One region of the Glaciecola siphonariae genome, then DNA from elsewhere that is predicted to be linked to it. Evidence: predicted binding sites of a transcription regulator. Region 1 holds the regulator's gene; the other holds the start of a gene.
What was found. The regulator FliA, encoded in region 1, starts transcription of late flagellar genes. The targets are predictions, from matches to a motif close to CTAAAGNTNNNNNNNNNNNNGCCGATA.

Region 1 (7,281 bases):
TCACAAGGCGGGGAGCTACTCACGCGTATTAAAGGTGTGCGTAAAAAGCTTTCGCAAGAGTTGGGCTTCTTAATTCCACCTGTTCACATAAGAGACAACTTAGACTTTTCTCCAAATGCTTACACCATCTCGATGTTAGGCGTTAGCGTAGGCGATGCAGAGGTGACACATGACAGTGAACTGGCGATTAACCCAGGTCAGGTTTTTGGCACTCTTGAAGGAAAAGTCACAAAAGACCCGGCATTTGGCCTTGATGCGGTATGGATTAAAGCCAGTCAGCGCGACCATGCACAAACATTAGGCTACACGGTAGTCGATTCAGCCACCGTGATAGCAACCCATTTAAGTCAGTTGCTCACCAATCATGCTCATCAACTTCTTGGTCATGAAGAGGTACAGCAGCTATTAGATATGCTTGAGAAAACACATCCGAAACTAGTTGAAGGCTTAGTACCAGATATTTTGCCGCTAAGCACGGTGGTGAAAGTCTTACAAACGCTCTTATTTGAGGGTGTGCCCATTCGCGATATGCGCACCATCGTGCAAACCCTAGCCGAGTTCGGGCCAAAGAGCCAAGACCCTGACGTTTTGGTGTCAGCACTTCGCATCGCGTTAAAGCGTTTAATTGTTCAGGACATCACAAGCGGCGCGATGGAAATTCCGGTAATCACGTTGGCACCAGATTTGGAACAGATGTTGCATAAGTCACTTCAAGCAGGCGGAGAAGATGGCGCAGGCATTGAACCAGGCCTCGCTGAAAAGCTGCAAGATTCTCTTGGTGAGGCATATCAACAGCAAGAATTAGCAGGCGAGCCTGCAGTGCTGCTGACCTCGGGTATGTTACGCCCAGTTTTGTCTAGGTTCTTAAAGCAGTCGGTTAGTGGATTACATGTTTTGTCATATCAAGAAATACCTGACGACAAACAGATAAAAATAGTGTCATCGGTCGGTCAATAAACTGACACGTGCTCAACACGAAAGAGCCTAAAATATTAATGAGGAATGTATGAAGATTAGACGTTTTTTTGGCAAAGATATGCGCGAAGCTCTCAAGCAAGTTAAAGACGAGCTAGGTGGCGAAGCGGTTATTATGTCTAATAAGAAGGTATCTGGTGGTGTTGAGCTAGTTGCTGCGGTAGACCCAGCTCCTAATAACACCGCTTCTGCACAAACCTCACCTAAAGGCCAGTTGCACAAACCCACGCCTAGCTTGAGCGAGGTCATAGGCGACGACATTCCCGATTCTTTGCAGGCCTTACTCGCTAAACAGCATGAAAAGCAACATAGCCAGCAGGGCGCAAGCGCTCAAAATTACCATAAAGCCAGTGATTCAAAACAAGCGCAAGTGCTACAGCAGCGTGAAGCGCAAAGAGCCGATGAATCTATGGTTCGTTCGCCCGCTTTTGTGGAATCGATGAGTGACGATATTGCTTTAGAGAACTCTCAAGCGGCCAGCTTAACACCGCCGCCCAGCGTGCTTGAACCTGATCAAATGGATACCATTAGAGCAGAGCTGGAATCGATTAAAAACGTATTAAAGTTTCAAGTGTCGGAGCTTGCTGACGAACGTAAAAAGCGTCATAACCCCACTCATCACTATTTACATGAACAATTGCTTGGGATGGGTTTGGGCAGCAAACTTGCCCGTCAGTTTATTGATTTTCTGCCGCACAATGTAGACGAAAAGCAAGGCTGGAAATATTTACTAAACCTGCTTTCTAATCGCCTTCATGTAGGTGGAAACGACATCCTAAATCAATCTGGTGTAGTGGCACTCGTTGGCCCAACTGGCACGGGTAAGACGACAACCTTAGCAAAGCTTGCCGCAAAGTATGCGCAAAAATATGGCGCTGACCAAGTCGCTATGGTGACCATCGATACCTACCGTATCGCTGCATTTGAGCAACTTGCAACGTATGGCCGAATAATTGGCTGTAGCGTCAAAAAAGCGCAAAGCGCAGAAGAGCTTAATCAACTGCTTTATCAAATGCGCAACAAAAAACTCGTGCTTATTGACACTGCCGGCTTCAGCCAGCGTGATGCACGTTTAATCGAACAACTTAACGAATATGAAACAGGCTTGTCTGTGAATATTCGCAAATATCTGGTATTGCCAGCAGGCGCTCAATATCAAGTGCTAAATCAAACCGTAAAAGCCTATCACAGTACCGATATTCAAGGCTGTATTTTTACCAAACTCGACGAATGCTACAGCCTTGGTGAAGCGCTTAGCGTCGTCATTGAGAATGATTTATCACTTAGTTATGTGACCGACGGCCAGCGCGTGCCAGAAGATATCAAACTTGCAGATTCCGCTAATTTGACCCTTGTAGCCGCCAAGCTTTATAAAAAGTATGGCTTGCCTATGCAAGGTCAGGAGCCTGCCGTTAACGCTGGTGGCCTATGATAATCGACCAAGCAAGCAGCCTGAGAACCATGAATCAGACTAAACAAATTAAAGTAATCGCTGTAACCGGCGGCAAAGGCGGAGTGGGTAAGACTAACTTAACGCTCAACCTTGCTGTGTCAGCGGCTAAACAAGGCCAGCGAGTGATGGTGCTAGATGCCGACCTCGGCTTGGCGAATGTGGATGTCATGCTCGGTTTGCGCGTTGAAAGAAACTTATCGCATGTACTCTCAGGTGAATGCACCTTAGATGAAGTGCTCGTCACAGGCCCCTACGGCATGAAGATTGCGCCCGCGACCTCAGGCAGCAAGTCGATGGCGGAGCTAGGCACACACGAACATGCAGGCTTAATTCGAGCATTTAGTGAGCTGCAAACACCCATCGATATGATGTTGGTAGATACCGCGGCAGGCATATCTGACATGGTAGTGAGCTTTTCGCGAGCTGCCCAAGACGTCATCATTGTGGTATGCGACGAACCGACCTCGCTTACTGATGCCTATGCGCTAATTAAAATTTTGAATCGAGAGCACGGAGTATTTAAGTTCAAGGTCGTTGCCAATATGGTGCGCTCTGAGCGGGAAGGACGTGAGCTCTTTAGTAAACTATCAAAGGTTACGGGCAGATTTTTAGATGTCGCTCTTGAGTTGGTAAGTATTATCCCCTTTGATGAAAACGTAAGAAAAGCAATACGAAAGCAAACCGCGATTGTGGATGCTTTTCCTGGGTCGCCAGCCGCTAAAGCCATTGCGAAATTGGCTGAACGCACGTCGACATGGCCCATTCCGACGCAAGCAGGCGGACACCTTGAGTTTTTCATTGAAAATCTCGTGTCCTTGCATGAGTAGGTAATTAAAGTGAGTAATAAAGTGACAGTATATCAACAGCAAGTAGACAAAAACCAATTGGTTGAGCGCCATGCTCCTCTGGTGAAACGCATTGCGCATCACCTGATGGCAAGGCTTCCGGCAAGCGTGTTAATCGACGATCTGATCCAGTCTGGCATGATAGGCTTACTTGAGGCCGCGCGCAATTTTGACGGCTCCAAGGGAGCCAGTTTCGAGACATTTGCCGGTATACGTATACGCGGAGCGATGCTTGATGAAATTCGCAAAGGCGACTGGACACCTAGGTCGGTGCATAAAAACTCTCGAGCGATTACTGAGGCAATTAACTTAGTTGAACGCGAGACCGGCCGAGATGCCAGAGATACCGAAGTCGCAGAAATTATGAATGTGTCGGTGCAGGAATATCACCAAATGCTCAATGAAGTAAATGCCGGAAAATTGGTGGGTATTGAGGATTTAGGCGTGAGTGAAGACGTGCTCACCAACGAAGAAAACAAAGGCGCCGACAAACCTTTTGAAGAAATGATGCAAGGATCATTTCAGAAAGCGCTAGCTCGGGCGATAACAACATTACCAGAGCGTGAAGCGATTGTGCTGTCTTTGTATTACGATGAAGAGTTAAACCTGCGTGAAATTGGCGAAGTGCTTGAGGTGAGTGAATCTCGGGTGAGTCAAATACATAGTCAGGCAATGTTAAAACTTAAAGCAAAAATGCAGTCTTGGCGTACCGTTCAATAACACAGCAGCGTGTTTGTGAAAGTAAGACTATTTAAATAGATTAAATGAAATGTTCCATTGCGGAGGTAGTTTTGGATAAGAATATGAAAATCCTTGTTGTTGATGATTTTTCAACAATGCGGCGCATCATTAAAAACCTGCTGAAAGACTTAGGCTTTACTAATGTTCAAGAAGCGGATGACGGTAATACGGCTTTGCCTATGCTGAATCAGGGCGATTTCGACTTTGTCGTGACCGACTGGAATATGCCGGGCATGCAGGGTATTGACTTGCTCAGAGCGATTCGTAAAGACGATAAGTTGAAGCATCTACCGGTTTTGATGGTGACTGCTGAAGCGAAAAAAGAGCAAATCGTTGCGGCCGCGCAAGCGGGTGTAAACGGCTATGTTGTTAAGCCCTTTACTGCAGCCACGCTAAAAGAGAAGTTGGACAAAATCTTCGAACGTCTAGGCTAACAATCGCTTAAAGAGGTGACGTCCTATGACGAATGAAGCATCGCTCATTTCGCTAGAAGAAGCGAAAGCGCTAGTTGCACACTTAGAGTCAGACGAGATTGAATCTGCCAATAATATTGTGCACAGCATTACCCTAAGAGAATCTACGGAATTATTCTCAGAGGTGGGTAAATTAACACGCCAACTACACGATTCGTTGAGCAACTTTCAGCTCGATGAACGCATTTCAAGTTTGACCAAGCTGCAAATTCCTGACGCTCGCTCACGGCTAGAGTACGTGATTGAAGAAACAGAAAAAGCGGCAAACTCTACCATGGACGCTGTTGAACGCAGCATGCCAATAGCAGAAGCACTCAACGGCCGCTTATCGAGCGTTCTGCCTGAATGGAAGAAGCTAATGTCGCGCCAAATTGAACTCGGCGAATTTAAAAGCCTGTGTTTAGATTTAGATAAATTACTAAGCGATGCCCATGAAGATTCTGCCACATTAAATTCTATGCTCACCGAAGTGCTCATGGCACAGGGGTATCAAGACCTCACCGGCCAAGTTATACGACGAGTTATTGAGCTGGTAAAAGACGTGGAAGAGTCCTTAGTTGATATGTTGTCAGCATTCAGCGAAGAAGAAGCTAAAAAAGAGCGCCACGAAAAGGGTGTTGAAAAAGTTAGCGCTCAACCTTCTGAGAAATCTGACGATAAAGTTAAAGCCGAAGGGCCAATTATTGATGCAGCTAATCGCGACGACGTGGCACAAAGCCAAGATGATGTTGACGATTTACTGTCTAGCTTAGGTTTTTAGGGGAGCAAACGAATGTCGTTTGAAGTTGACGAGGATATCTTGCAAGACTTTCTGGTGGAAGCCGGAGAAATCTTAGAACAATTGCAAGAGCAGCTCGTAGATTTAGAAAATAATCCAGAGGATTCAGATTTACTGAACGCTATATTCCGTGGCTATCACACGGTAAAAGGCGGTGCAGGTTTCTTGTCTCTTGGCGAGCTAGTCGACATTTGTCACGGCGCTGAAAACGTGTTTGACGTAATGCGCAATGGCCAACGCACGTTAACCCCCGAATTAATGGATGTTATCTTGCAAGCAACCGACGTGGTAGTTGAGATGTTTGAGCAAGTCAAAGCGCGTGAACCTCTCACGCCTGCACCTGCTCACTTAATCGACTTGCTACATAAGTTGAGTGCGCCTGAAACTCCCGACGAAAAAATATTTGATACTGACGCCCAGCCTGCCGAACAAGCCCAAGCCGCTGCCCCAGTTGAACCAGAACCTACGCCGGTTGAAGTCAGCAATGATGCGCCAGTGGTAGATAAGCCCGCGGCGAGCGGCGGCGACGGTATTGATGAGATTACCGAAGACGAATTTGAAGCCTTACTCGATGAGCTTCATGGCGGTTCGCCCAGTGCACCTGCACCGGCAAAAACAGACGAACCAAGTGTTGATACTGCTGATAGCAGCGACGGTGATATTAGCGACGACGAATTTGAGGCGCTTTTAGACGACCTGCACGGTAAAGGAAGCTTTAAAGCTACTCCAGCGGCCGAAGTACAAGCCGCACCTGATGAAAAAGCCTCATCGGGCAACGATGATGAAATCACTGACGAAGAATTTGAAGCACTACTTGACGATTTACACGGGTCAGGTAAGTCACCCATTGCCTCAGTAAGCAAAGCAGGCGAGGCTGATTCAGCTAGCGCCAATGCGCCCACTAAAGCGGATACCGAAAGTAAACCGGCGGCGCAAACGCCCAGTGCAAACCCGGCCGAAAAAACCGGCGAAAGCGCAAGCGCTGAACCTAGTAATAAAGCAAGCGAGAAACCTGCAGCACCTGCACCAAGCGCGGCTGCTAAAGCGCCAGCAGCGGCAAAAGCGCCGGCTAAAAAATCAGATAAACCTGCCGCACCGCAAGCCGAAACTACTGTGCGTGTTGATACCAAACGTCTCGACCAAATTATGAATATGGTGGGTGAGCTCGTATTGGTGCGAAACCGATTGTTGAGCCTTGGTATTAATAATGCTGATGAAAGCATGTCGAAAGCCATCGCAAATTTAGATGTAGTAACGGGCGATTTGCAGGGCGCGGTAATGAAAACTCGCATGCAGCCTATTAAAAAGGTATTTGGCCGCTTCCCGCGAGTTGTGCGCGACTTAGCACGGACTTTGAAAAAAGAAATTACATTGGTTCTTGAAGGTGAAGAGACCGATTTAGATAAAAACCTCGTGGAGGCTTTGGCCGACCCACTCGTGCATTTGGTAAGAAACTCTGTAGATCACGGCATCGAAATGCCGGCAGATCGCGAGGCCTCAGGTAAGCCCAGAATGGGTACCGTGCGCCTAGCCGCGTCGCAAGAGGGCGATCATATTTTGTTGACCATTGCCGATGACGGCAAGGGCATGGACGCAGAAAAGCTAAAAGAAATTGCCATAAGTCGTGGTGTGTTAGATGCTGACTCTGCAGCAAGAATGTCGGATGTAGAAGCATTCAACTTAATATTTGCACCGGGCTTTTCAACCAAAACTGAGATCAGTGATATTTCTGGTCGTGGTGTTGGCATGGATGTGGTCAAGACTAAAATTAACCAGCTCAACGGGTCTGTAAATATCAACTCGGAGCTGGGTAAAGGCACGACGCTTGAAATAAAAGTACCGCTTACCCTAGCTATTTTGCCGACGCTCATGATTGTGGTTGGCAAACAAACATTTGCGCTGCCTTTGGGCGCGGTCAATGAAATTATCAATATGGATTTAAAACGCACCAACACCGTTGACGGACAGTTGACTATGATTGTGCGCTCAAAAGCCATACCGCTGTTTTATTTGAAC
Region 2 (7,281 bases), on a different contig from region 1:
GGCTTCACTGGCAACAGCATGATCAGGGCCTACTCGGGATACATCGCTCACGTCCATACCATTTTGCGCAATCAGCACGCGAGGACCGCTCAAGCCACGTATTACCGGAGTGCTAGCTACTTTGGCATGAAAGTTTGTATGTACACCGGCTATTTTTTCAAGAGAATCACCGAGGGTGGCGCTTTGCTGACGTCGCAGTGTTTCGCCACTTAACACACTGATGGGTATCGATGACTCCATGGATGACATATGCAGCGGTGTTGATACGATATCAATTACCTCGATTGCAGAGCGTTTCAAGGTAAATGTTACGTTGCTCAAGCCTTCTGATGGCACACTCAAATCACGGTGTAAATGCGCAAAACCCGATGCACGAATGTGTACTTCGGTATCGCCCTGAGCGAGCTGTGGAAATACAAACCGACCACTTGCGTCGGTGCGAGCGTCAAGGCCTAAGCCATGTATTTCAACATTTGCGTCAGCTACTGGCTTGCCATCAGCACCAAGCACAATACCCTCTAGCGACTTTGCATATACTCCAGCAGACAACGTCGCACATACAAGCGCGGCAACTTTAGATAGTTTTCTCATTTGTTCCCTCAATGTTTTAAATTAGCTCTTTTCTCTTTTTAAGTTATGTTATATTATATCAAAACGTCAAGTGATTTTTTGTTTGTTTATCTATGCAGTTGTTTGAAGATTCTGATGTGTTGAAGGTGAGAGAGATTTGCGAGGCTCAGAACGCTCGCCTCACTAAACAACGCCTGCACGTGTTAAATGTGCTTTTGGATGCTGAGCAAGCGATGTCTGCTTATGAGCTAGCTAAAATATATAATGAGCGGTTTAACGAAAAAATTATCGCAACATCGGTTTATCGAATATTAGAGTTCTTCATTGATTTACGTATCGCATACCGTTTGGATACGATAAACAAATTTATTGCTTGCCAGTGCATTGGTGAGGATAACAATAACCACTTTCCTGTTTTTGTGATATGTGTGCAGTGTAATCAAGTCAACGAGCTGGCAGTACCGGTTTCAGTAATGGAAAATATGTGCGCGGCTGCAAATACGCCAAAATTTAAAGTGATTGATTCAAAAGTAGAGCTTAAAGGCGTATGCAAGACTTGCGAATGCGACCTGAGGCAGCTCGGAAAAGGAGAAGGTTTTGAATAAAGTAATGAATATTGGCGATAAACTCGCAATTGGTGTTTCTTCGTTATGCGTCTTGCACTGTGCATTAGTGCCGCTTGTTTTATTCACGCTCCCTTTAATGTCGACGCTATTCATTTTCGACGAAGGCTTTCACGTGTTATTAGTGTTAGCCGTCATACCAATAAGTGTACTCACGATTTTATTTGGCTATCTTCAACATCGCCAAAGTGGAATCGTTTTGATGTGTGCTGCCGGGTTGCTTGCTTTGGTAATGGCGATTATTTTCGGGCATGACCTATTTAACGGGAAAGGTGAAGTCATCCTTACGGTAATTGGGTCAGCGTTTTTGGTGTTTAGCCACATTCGAAACTTTGCATTACGAAGTGCCTATATTCATCCTTGAGTGCATCTACTCGAATTTTTGCTGGAGTGAATATCAGTGCTTAAGAATATCGTTCATCCTAGCGCATCAGCGCGGCTGTCCTTGCGTACAAAAGGCATATTATTCTTAAAAACCTTTTAAAAGTTCTTTATTGCACGTTCAATGCCGTCTGCATCTATGCCTAGCTCGACATACATCTCTTGTTGCGTGCCTTGCATAATAAATTCGTCAGGTAAGCCTAGCTTGAGCAAGTGGCACAAAACCTTGTGAGTTTGAAGTACTTCACCCACAGCGCTTCCTGCACCACCTGCCACTGCACCGTCTTCAATGGTAACAAGCAAATCGTGTTCACCAGCGGCCTTAATAATGGCTTTTTCGTCTATCGGTTTTACAAAGCGCATGTCGATAAGTGTTGCATCAAGGCGCTCTGCTGCAATGCTCGCCTCGCCATATAGGCTGCCAAAATTCAGGATGGCTACCTTTTTGCCCTCACGCATCACGCGGGACTTGCCTAGCTCTAAGGCGGTCATGGTTTCATCAATGGCTTTACCAATGCCAGCGCCTCTTGGATATCGTACCGTTGCCGGTTGCTTCGCAATATGGCCGGTATAGAGCATATTTCTACAGTCAGCTTCATCGGCTGGGGTCATAATAATCATATTAGGAATGCAGCGTAAAAAGCTAATATCAAATGCACCCTGATGAGTCGGACCATCGGCACCCACAATGCCTGCTCGGTCTATGGCAAACAATACTGGCAGGTTCTGAATAGCAACATCGTGGATTAATTGGTCGTATGCGCGCTGTAAAAACGTTGAGTAAATGGCAACTACCGCGTTCTTCCCTTCTCTTGCTAAACCAGCGGCTAAGGTTACTGAGTGCTGCTCAGCAATCGCCACGTCTATATATTGCTCGGGGTAGCGTTGCGAAAATTTAACCATGCCGGAGCCTTCTCGCATCGCAGGGGTAATAGCCACTAGGTTTTTGTCTTTTGCCGCCATATCGCAGAGCCAGTTGCCAAATATGGCTGAATAGCTTGGTTTACCAGGCTTACTCTCTGGCAGTTTTTCAGTGGTGTGATCAAATTTGGGGACCGCATGCCATTTAATTGGGTCTTGCTCGGCTTGCTCATAGCCTTTACCTTTTTTGGTCACCACATGCAAAATTTGTGGGCCTGAAATTTTACGCATATTACTTAAGGTCTCGACCATAGTGTCAACATCGTGACCGTCTATCGGGCCAATGTAGCGAAAGCCAAGCTCTTCAAAAATTGTGCCCGGCACTACCATGCCTTTAATATGCTCTTCAGCTTTGCTTGCCAACTCTTTAATGGGCGGTATATTGCTCAGAATTTTTTTGCCGTTGTCTCTAATGGAGTTGAAGAAACTGCCGGTAAGCAAACGCGCTAAATGGCTATTTAATGCGCCCACGTTTTCTGAAATCGACATTTCGTTATCGTTTAAAACAATCACCAAGTCTTTGGCAATATCGCCAGCATGGTTTAGCGCCTCAAATGCTAAGCCGGCTGTAAGCGCACCATCGCCAATAACAGCAACAACTTTTCGGTTTTTCTGCTCTTTGTCGGCGGCAATTGCCATGCCTAATGCCGCTGAAATAGAGGTTGACGAATGTCCAACCGCAAAGGTGTCATACTCACTTTCTGGGGGCCAAGGGAAGGGGTGCAATCCACCTTTTTTGCGAATGGTGGTCATGCGGTCGCGCCTACCTGTAAGTATTTTATGCGGGTAGGCTTGATGACCCACATCCCAAATTAGGCGGTCAAATGGAGTGTTGTAAACATAATGCAGAGCAACGGTAAGCTCTACGGTGCCCAAACCAGAAGCAAAATGACCACTGCTTTGGCTAACACAGTTAAGTAAAAACAGCCTTAGTTCTTTAGCGATAAGCTTTAAGTTGTGCTTTGGCTGCTGGCGCAATTCACTAGGAATATTTGCTTTTGCCAAATGCGGATAATGGGAAAGGTCTAAGCTCATTCTTAATTCATTCTTCTAAGTCGTTTTATTAGTATGCTGTAAGAACTTAAAAAGTTCGCGTGACCATGTAATCGGTGAACAGCTTTAAGTGGGCGGTATTGTACGGCAAAGTGTCCAAGGCGTGTAGCGCTTCTTGGTGATGAGCTTTTAATTGTGTTTGTGCTCCCTCAAGCCCAAGTTTACTGACAAAGGTGTTTTTATTATTGCTTTGATCAGAGCCTTGCGGCTTGCCCAAAGTCTCGGTGTCGGATATTACATCGAGGATGTCGTCTTGGATTTGAAACGCCAGTCCAATATGATTTGCAAATGACGTTAAATTAGCCAAGTCGTCAGCGCTCGTTTGTGAGCAGATCAGCGCCCCCATTCTTACGCATGCGGTAAGCAATGCGCCGGTTTTTAGACTATGTAAGTGATTGAGGGCGTCTATACTAATGTCTTCGTTGGTAGCAATGAGGTCGAGGCTTTGCCCTTGGCACATGCCATTTGCACCGCTCGCTTTGGCGAGTTCGCTAATAAGCGCAATGCGTTTGCTGTTGGCAAAATCGCTAAGCGCATGATTGGCCAGAATTTCAAATGCGAGAGTCTGCAGAGCATCTCCCGCTAGGATGGCGGTGGCCTCATCAAATTCGATATGACAAGTGGGCTTGCCGCGACGCAGAGCATCATCGTCCATTGCGGGTAAGTCGTCATGCACTAAGGAGTACGCATGTATGCACTCTACGGCCAAAGCAACCGTGTCAACATCATCTTGGTCGCCGCCGAGCATATTGGCCACAAGCATAATGAGCAAAGGACGCATGCGTTTGCCACCGTTAAAAAGCGCATAGCGCATGGCCTGCAGTAGTTGGCTATCTGGGTAGGCCTGAACGCGAATGTAGTTAGCGAATGCTGTTTCGACTCGGGCTTTAGTTAAGGTTTGTAGCGCTAGCAAATCTTCTTGCATGTAGATTAGTCAGGCGCTTGGAAATCTTCGAGAGTTTGGGCACCGCCCTCTTGGGTCAGAATTTTTACTTTCTGCTGTGCTTGTTCCAATAGTGTTTGGCTACGTCTGGCAAGTGCGATACCTCGCTCAAAACTTTGTAACGAGGCTTCCAAAGTGATGTCGCCTTGCTCCATTTTAGTCACGATGGTTTCTAATTCTTCCATAGCTTGTTCAAAGCTTAATTTTTCAGCGCTCATAGTGCCTGCATACCTGTAATTCAATGACGCAAACAATACCTAAGCTACCTCTTAGTTTCAAGGCATTAAATACAAAAGAGCGATTAACCATTATGCAATGATATTTGTTGCCCTTGGTGGGTCAAAACTTTGCCAAAACTAAGCATAAAGATAAACGATGCCTTGCCGTTAACCCCTTTATAGAAACATATCAAACAACCTTCATTTCAGGTAGAGGAGTTAACCGTGGATTTAGCAACACTAATCGGCCTAATAGGCGCGCTTGGTTTTGTCGTCATGGCGATGGTCCTAGGTGGCGACCTAGGCATATTCTTTAATATTCCGTCGGTACTTATTGTATTCGGTGGCTCTACCTTTGTTGTGCTTATGCAATATCCGCTAGCCCAGTTTTTAGGGGCTGGCAAAATAGCGGGCAAAGCATTTGCATTTAAAATTCAGTCGCCCGAAGAGCTTATTCAAAAGGTAGTTGAAATGGCTGACGCTGCTCGCAAGGGTGGATTTTTGGCACTTGAAGAGGCCGAAATTGAAAACAGTTTTATGCAAAAGGGCGTCGACATGCTGGTGGATGGACACGATGTTGAAGTCGTTCGTACAACTATGGCAAAAGATATTTCTAACACCTCTGAGCGACACGACGCTGGTGCCATAATATTTAAATCTTTAGGTGACGTTGCACCTGCAATGGGCATGATTGGTACCTTAATCGGTCTTGTTGCCATGTTGTCTAACATGGATGACCCAAAAGCGATTGGTCCAGCAATGGCGGTGGCGCTACTCACTACGCTCTATGGGGCTATGCTCGCTAACATCGTTTGTTTGCCTATTGCATTTAAACTAGGCGTGAGGGCTGCTGAAGAAAAGCTCAACCAATGTTTGATTCTCGATGGCATTTTGGGTATTGCAGATGGTCAAAACCCAAGGGTTATTGAAGGCGTGCTAAAAGGCTATTTGGCGGAAGGCAAGCGCGGTTCGGCTGAGGAAAAAGAGTAGTGGAAGACGAATGCCCAAAATGCCCACCTGAAGGCCTTCCTGCGTGGATGGGTACTTTTGCAGACTTAATGTCTTTGTTGATGTGCTTTTTTGTTTTGCTGCTTTCTTTCTCAGAAATGGACGTAAAAAAATTTAAGCAGATAGCGGGCTCTATGAAGTTCGCATTTGGCGTACAAAACAAGATTGAGCTGAAAGATATTCCAAAAGGCACAAGCGTTGTTGCCTTAGAATTTCGACCTGGAAAGCCCGACCCTACACCTATTGAAACCGTGCAGCAGGTTACCCAAGACATCACTAAGCCGATGCTTAACTTCCAAGAGGGCGAGGATGCTTCTGCAGGTGGTCGTCAAAAGCAACGCGGACAGCTAAGGGGTGGTCAGGCCCCTAATACCGCAAATCAAACCGCGTCGGCCGGTGCAGCCGCAACCAATAATGAGCAGCTTGAGAAGCAAATGAAAAAAGTGCAAGAGCTGCTGCAAAAAGAGATTAAAGACGGTGCGGTTGACGTTGAGAACCTTGGGCAGCAAATAGTGATTCGAATTCGAGAAAACGGCTCATTTTCAGCAGGTTCGGCGTTTTTACAGCCTCAATTTATTCCCGTCATTCGCCAGCTAGGAACGCTTGTAAGCGATATGCCCGGCCAAATCGAAATTTCTGGGCATAGCGATGGTGTGCAAATTTCTAACGAGCTTTATCGCTCTAACTGGGATTTATCATCTCAACGTGCGGTTGCAGTGGCCGAGGAACTCAGGCTGGCAGATGGTTTTGATGAGAACAGAATGAAGGTCATTGGTAAGGCATCTACCGAACTGATGGACGAGGGCGATACCCCAGAGGCTCGGGCCAAAAACCGTCGAGTTGAGATCACTATTACACAAGGTGACCCCAAATTCACTGACCCGATATCTATCATGGAGCCTAGTGGAAACTAGGCTTGGCATCGCAGCAGACTCGTTAGTTTGTTAACTTCTATTTAAAGGCGCGCGATGTTGAGGTTTTGCCAGCACCAACTGGGCGGTGCTGATAACTCGTTCTAAAAAACCACCCTCGCAATAATTTAAATAATACTGCCACATCCGCGTGAAGCGCTCGTCATATCCATCTTCATTCAAGGCTTGTTTCTGCTGCATAAATGCTTCAAACCAATGCTTGAGAGTGAGCGCGTAGTCAAGTCCAATATCGTGGACATCGCGAATGCTTAAATCAGTATATTTTTTCACATGTTTATTGATGGCAAATTGAGAAGGCAAAAATCCGCCTGGGAAAATGTGTTTTTGAATGAAATCGACGCTATCAGCGTAGCTGTCGTAGCGTCTATCGTCTATTGTAATTGACTGCAGCAGCATTAAGCCGTTTGATTTTAGTAAAGATGAACACTTATCAAAAAAGTTGCCTAAATACTTTTTGCCAACCGCTTCAATCATTTCTATCGACACAAGCTTGTCATACTCACCTTCTAACAAGCGATAGTCCTTTTTCAAAAGCGTGATCTGCGCTTGCAAGTTTTCATCGCGCACCCATTTTTCAGCCCACGCGTATTGTTCTTCAGATATGGTGGTAGTGGTAACTCTGCAACCGTAAT

Region 2: the regulator FliA is predicted to act here: its motif matches at 4,854-4,880, upstream of pomA (flagellar motor protein PomA).

What each region holds. Positions count from the first base shown of each region.
Region 1 covers NZ_JBHSGU010000002.1:1,268,009-1,275,289, reverse strand. Annotated here, with positions in the region: gene flhA (flagellar biosynthesis protein FlhA) at 1-957, shown strand, start outside; gene flhF (flagellar biosynthesis protein FlhF) at 1,007-2,407, shown strand; gene ACFO4O_RS07065 (MinD/ParA family ATP-binding protein) at 2,404-3,255, shown strand; gene ACFO4O_RS07060 (RNA polymerase sigma factor FliA) at 3,265-3,993, shown strand; gene cheY (chemotaxis response regulator CheY) at 4,065-4,448, shown strand; gene ACFO4O_RS07050 (protein phosphatase CheZ) at 4,474-5,247, shown strand; gene ACFO4O_RS07045 (chemotaxis protein CheW) at 5,260-7,281, shown strand, end outside.
Region 2 covers NZ_JBHSGU010000029.1:17,916-25,196, reverse strand. Annotated here, with positions in the region: gene ACFO4O_RS16845 (TonB-dependent receptor) at 1-591, opposite strand, end outside; gene ACFO4O_RS16840 (Fur family transcriptional regulator) at 684-1,175, shown strand; gene ACFO4O_RS16835 (MerC domain-containing protein) at 1,168-1,557, shown strand; gene dxs (1-deoxy-D-xylulose-5-phosphate synthase) at 1,674-3,530, opposite strand; gene ispA ((2E,6E)-farnesyl diphosphate synthase) at 3,577-4,473, opposite strand; gene ACFO4O_RS16820 (exodeoxyribonuclease VII small subunit) at 4,479-4,709, opposite strand; gene pomA (flagellar motor protein PomA) at 4,935-5,699, shown strand; gene ACFO4O_RS16810 (flagellar motor protein MotB) at 5,699-6,631, shown strand; gene ACFO4O_RS16805 (class I SAM-dependent methyltransferase) at 6,662-7,281, opposite strand, start outside.